Regions from separate parts of the Staphylococcus delphini genome, predicted to be linked through region 1. Evidence: predicted binding sites of a transcription regulator. Region 1 holds the regulator's gene; the other holds the start of a gene.
What was found. Region 1 encodes Rex, which represses fermentation and respiration genes when NADH is low (regulators of the CRP and FNR family bind a similar motif). Its sites were predicted from a motif close to TTGTGAAATATTTCACAA; they were not measured.
Positions count from the first base shown of each region.

Region 2: the regulator Rex is predicted to act here: its motif matches at 1,991-2,008, upstream of pflB (formate C-acetyltransferase).

Region 1 is NZ_LR134263.1:912,451-915,597, reverse strand. Features, by position in the region: gene EL101_RS04125 (LacI family DNA-binding transcriptional regulator) at 1-112, opposite strand, end outside; gene EL101_RS04120 (YeeE/YedE family protein) at 346-1,431, shown strand; gene EL101_RS04115 (sulfurtransferase TusA family protein) at 1,456-1,680, shown strand; gene EL101_RS04110 (redox-sensing transcriptional repressor Rex) at 1,801-2,448, opposite strand; gene EL101_RS04105 (ABC-F family ATP-binding cassette domain-containing protein) at 2,601-3,147, shown strand, end outside.
Region 2 is NZ_LR134263.1:492,152-495,298, forward strand. Features, by position in the region: gene EL101_RS02085 (PTS sugar transporter subunit IIC) at 89-1,159, shown strand; gene pflB (formate C-acetyltransferase) at 2,029-3,147, shown strand, end outside.

The DNA of each region.
Region 1 (3,147 bases):
TGACGTGTTGAATTTTTCGCTTTGTCTTTAAACTAATCGACCCTTGATTCAAATACCTTGAAACTGTACTTTTAGAAACACCCGCTAGATTGGCAATATCCTGTATATTCAATTGTTCATCACCTCACAGTCTCAATAGCTATTTTATCATAAAACCCCTCATGATTACTGTATAAAATACGATGCAGTGTAAAAATAAAGTGTAGCATTCAAGTCTTAGTGAGCAATTTCAGTATGTAGTGACGCATGCGTATTTTCCAAAATTATTTTATGGATTATATTGCATTCTTTTTACATATACCATATAATACCTATTTAAATAGTCGGATATAGAAAGGAGTTATTTTGATGTGGACAATAATTAGTGGTTTAACTGTTGGGGTTTTACTCGGTTTCGTGATGCAACGTACACGATTTTGCCTAACAGGAGGCTTTAGAGATATGTATGTGCAAAAAAACAATAAAATGTTCTATGCCTTACTGGTTGCTATTTCAATACAAGCGGTCGGGTTATTTGTTTTAACGTCCTTAGGTGTGTTGACGATACATAATGGTACCTTCCCTATTATCGGCACCATCATTGGATCATTTATTTTTGGTGTAGGTATTGTATTGGCTGGTGGATGTGCAACGGGAACGTGGTATCGTGCTGGTGAAGGCCTTATAGGAAGTTGGATTGCACTAGTGATGTATGGATTGTTTGCTGCGATTTCAAAATTTGGCATTTTATTACCACTGAAAAATGTGGTTAACAGCCAAACTGTCGCTAATGCAGATATTTCTACTTCAACTGGTATACCGAGCTGGGTTTGGACCACCGCTTTAGTAAGTATTACAGTATTTTTAGTCATCAAAACTTTACGTAAGCCAAAACCTAAAGTGATGATTCCGAAATTAAAATCACGTTATACAGGTGTACGTTACTTTTTATTTGAAAAACGTTTCCATCCATTTGTTGCAGCGATTGCAGTAGGACTAATTGCGTTAATCGCTTGGCCGCTGAGTTATTCAACTGGTCGTGAAGGTGGGTTAGGTATTACGACACCTTCTGCACATATCATTCAATTTTTAACTACAGGCGATTTCTCTCTAATCGATTGGGGTGTCTTTCTTGTTTTAGGAATTTTCTTAGGTTCTTATGTTGCTGCGCGTGGTGCAAAAGAGTTTAAATGGCGTCTACCAGATATTAAAACCATTCGTAACAGTGCTATTGGCGGCGCTTTTATGGGGTTTGGTGCAGCAGTCGCTGGAGGTTGCTCTATCGGTAATGGCTTAGTTGCTACAGCAGCACTTTCATGGCAAGGATGGTTAGGTTTAGCTTCAATGATACTAGGGACATGGTTCATGAGTTATTTCTTATTTGTAAAACCATTAAATGCCGCACGACGTCAAACGCAAATTGTTAGTACTTCAGCAAATGCATCTCATTAAATTATTAAAGAAAGGTGATAAAAAATGAAACATGAATTAGGCACTATTGGAATGGTATGCCCTTTCCCATTAATAGAAGCACAAAAGAAAATGGAAGATTTAAATATTGGTGATGAGTTGAAAATAGATTTCGATTGCACACAAGCTACAGAAGCTATACCTCAATGGGCAGCAGAACAAAATTATCCCATTACTGAATTCGAGCAATTAGGTGATGCTTCTTGGACCATTACCGTTCAAAAAGCTTAATGATTGACACACAAAAAAGCAACGCCTACCTTATTCACAAGGACGTTGCTTTTTTGTGTTCTAGTCATTATTAGCAAACGCTCAACTGAGCTATTGTTTATAAGCTCAGTTCGTCAATTTTTATTCTTCCGTTACACCATAATTTTTCATAAAGAAGAGTAGCGATTGGAGTTCAATCCCTAAGTCAATTTGATGTACTTGTACTGATTGTGGCGCGTGAACACGTTTAGGCGTAAAATTCAAGATACCTTTGATACCTGCTTCGACTAATTGATCGGTCACTGCCTGTGCTGCTGATTCAGGTGTCGCAATTATGACAACTTCTAATTCTCCTGAAGCAATGGTTTCTTTAATGTCATCCATCGACTTAATCGTAATATCCCCAACTGTCGTACCGATGATGTCTTCTCTAATGTCAAAGGCTTCTGTAATGGTCATATCATCATGGATTGAAAAGTTATACGAAATTAATGCTGTACCTAAGTGACCGACACCGACGATACCAATTTTGATAATATCTGAATCACTTAATTCTGATTTAAAAAATTCTAATAAACTATCAATATTATAACCGTAACCTTTTTTGCCTAATTCACCAAAATAAGAAAAATCTCGACGTATTGTGGCTGAATCTATATTTAAGCCTTCACTAATGGCTTTTGAATTAACACGATCTTCGCCTTTCGCTTTTAAAGTATTCACAAATCGATAATACAAAGGGAGACGTTTTAAAGTCGCTCTAGGAATTTTGTTCATTGATTTTCCCATTTTGAAGTCCTCCGATATGATTTCTAATGTGTGTGATAGCTTTCACAGTCTGTTTTTTAATTATAACTTAATTTATATAATAAGGAAACATTTAGTATTTGATACATATAGGGTTTGTTGTACAATAAATAAGAACGAAAGGAGTATGCCCTATGATTTTAATGCAGTTAAGTCAGATTACGAAATCGTTTGATGGCGAAGAAATTTTTGAAGGCGTTAATTTTGAAGTGAAAACAGGGGAGCGCATTGGTATCGTAGGTCGAAACGGTGCGGGTAAATCCACATTGATGAAAATTATCGCAGGTGTAGAATCATATGACTCAGGCCACATCTCAAAAATCAAAGGTCTTAAACTCGGCTATTTAACACAACAAATGACTTTAAATACTGAAAATACGGTTTTTGAAGAAATGGCAAAACCTTTTGAACAAGTGAAAGCGCTTGGCAAACGTATGCAAGAAGAAACCGACTGGCTCGCTGCACATGCGGAAGCTTATGAAACGACGGAATATCAAACGCATATCGCAAAATATGAACAATTATCCAATGAATTTGAACAACTCGGAGGCTATCATTATGACAGTAAAATCAAAACTGTGTTGAATGGCCTTGATTTTAGTGAGGCAGATTACGACCGACCTATTAATGATTTTAGTGGCGGTCAAAAAACACGGCTCTCACTCGCACAAATGTTATTGA
Region 2 (3,147 bases), 420 kb from region 1:
AGTGGAAAAGTAGAATGAACGTCGTACCTCGAAAACCATTTGAAGTTCATTGATTCAAATGTAATTCAACAGTGAGGTGGTAAAGGAAATGGAAGCAGCAGAGCAGAGAATGACATTTAAAACATTTATGTTCAAAGTATTAAATGGTTTAGCCATCGCAATTATTGCTGGGCTTATTCCGAATGCAGTGTTAGGTGGATTGTTTAAATACTTAAGTCAATACGCTGATATTTTCGCAACGATGAATCAAGTTGTCTTAGGGGTACAATTTGCGCTACCGATTATGGTCGGTGTCCTCATCGCGTTACAATTCAATTTAAATCCAATGGCAACAGCGTTAGTGGGCGCAGCAGCGTTTGTAGGTTCAGGGGCCGCTAAAGTGACGCCGGCTGGTTGGCAATTGGTCGGTATTGGTGATTTAATCAATACAATGATTACGGCATCTATTGCAGTGCTCATTGTATTATGGTTGGGTAATCGCTTAGGCAGTTTGAACGTAATTTTATTACCGATTATCGTAGGCGGTGGCGCTGGATTGATTGGTGTTTGGACATTACCTTATGTCAGCAAGATTACATTAGCTATCGGTAGTTTAGTGAATACATTTACGACGTTACAACCCGTGTTGATGGGCGTTTTGATTGCAGTCTTATTTTCATTCATTATTGTTTCCCCAATTTCAACAATCGGCGTTGGCTTAGCGATTGGTATTTCAGGTTTAGCAGCAGGATCAGCAGCGATTGGTGTTGCCGTTGCAGCTGTCGTTCTGTTCATCGGGACATTACGTGTGAATAAAATTGGTGTCCCAATTGCGATTTTACTAGGTGGTATGAAAATGATGATTCCTAACGTTATTCGCTATCCTATTATACTCTTACCGATCGGCATTACAGCAGCCGTAACAGGGGCAGCAGGTGCGTTGCTCGGTATTTCAGGTGTGAAAGAAACAGCGGGATTCGGTATTGTCGGCTTAGTCGGTCCAATTAAAGCGTTAGAATTAATGGATGGCAACGGTATGACCAACTTACTGATTGTCCTTGCGGTATTTTTCGTCATTCCGTTAGTTGTCGGTTTTATTGTCGATTACATTTTGTGGAAAGTTTTAAAATTGTATGACTCTGAGATCTATCGTTTTACTGCAACAGAAGATAATAAATAAAGTTATTGAAAGTGGAGCTGGGAAATTAAGATTCCTCAGCTCCTTTACTATATTTTGTTGTGTATACCAAGGGATGGGGCTTGAAAACTTTTGATGCTATTGATGCAATATTTTTGTTAAACTTGCCCTCCCTATGTCTTGTGGCTTTAGATTGCCTTCATGGCTTCGCGTTCCTAGGGGCTGGCCCTTCAACTAAATTCGGCTTGATTGAAATGAACACTTGATCGATGCCGAATTGGATTTTGGGAGCAGTACAGAAATCTCATGTGTAACAAAGATTTCGTCGTACTGCCCCCGCAAGGCTGACTAGACTTCTCAAAAGTGTATACGTTGAGAAGTCAGACAGCTACTGCGATAAACAGCAACCACTATTAAAGTAAAGAAGCGACCGTCAGCAGTATGCACGCATTCCCTCAGGAGTCTCAGCCTTCTGGGCAATCTTATATTAAACACAGCGAAACTGAGGGCAAGTTTATGAAATCAATAAATCAATAGCATCAATGTTTTATCCATTCATCCTCATTTTCCAACTACTTTAAAATCATTTAATCAGTCAAAAATATATGAATGGATTGAGACTTGAAATTTTTATGTCCCGTCCCCGCTTTTTAATTTTGGGGTGTAAACCTTTAGAAAACATAAGCATTTACGCCTTGATACCGACCAATCAAGTTACCTGAAAATGTATAAAAATAGTTACACAACAAAAAAGTTCTTTTTGAAATTTTTATAGATTGTGACAAAATATTATACAAAATAAAGCGAAATCATGACATTTTATAAAACGCTTTCAATTTTAAGTGATTGTATTCACAATTCTTGGTATACTACTTGTGAAATGATGAACAAACCTAATTGGAGGTAAAGATATGATTAAAGACACTCAAACTACACATAATGCATGGGAAGGTTTTAAAACTGGACGTTGGACACGCCATGTGGACGTTCGTGAATTCATACAATTAAACTTCACAGGTTATCAAGGCGACGACAGTTTTTTAGCCGGTCCAACTGAAGCAACGACGAAATTGTGGGATCAAGTGATGGCGTTATCGAAAGAAGAGCGTGAACGTGGTGGTATTTGGGATATGGATACAAAAGTGCCATCAACTATTTTATCTCATGATGCAGGTTACTTGGATGAATCATTAGAACAAATTGTTGGTGTGCAAACAGACAAACCATTCAAACGTTCGATGCAACCATTTGGCGGTATCCGTATGGCAAAAGCAGCATGTGAAGCGTACGGTTATGAATTAGATAAAGAAACAGAACACATTTTTACAGAGTATCGTAAAACACATAACCAAGGTGTATTCGATGCGTATTCAAAAGAAATGTTAGCATGTCGTAAAGCAGGGATTATTACAGGTTTACCAGATGCTTATGGCCGTGGTCGTATTATTGGAGATTATCGTCGTGTCGCATTATACGGTGTTGATTTCTTAATGGCAGAAAAACAAAAAGACTTCAATGACTTATCATCAACAATGACTGAAGATGTGATTCGTTTACGCGAAGAAGTGTCAGAGCAATATCGTTCATTAAACGAATTAAAACAACTTGGTGAACGTTACGGATTTGATTTAAGTCGTCCAGCTGAAAACTTTAAAGAAGCGGTACAATGGTTATACCTTGCTTATCTTGCTGCAATTAAAGAACAAAACGGAGCCGCAATGAGTCTAGGACGTACATCTACATTCTTAGACATTTATGCAGAACGTGACTTACAAGCAGGTACGATTACTGAAACAGAAGTACAAGAAATCATTGACCACTTCATCATGAAATTACGTTTAGTAAAATTTGCGCGTACACCTGACTACAATGCATTATTCTCAGGTGACCCGACTTGGGTAACAGAATCTATCGGTGGTGTGGGGATTGACGGACGCTCAATGGTAACGAAAAACTCATTCCGTTTCTTACATTCACTCGACAACTTAGGACCAGCACCAGAACCAAACTTGACAGTATTATGGTCAACA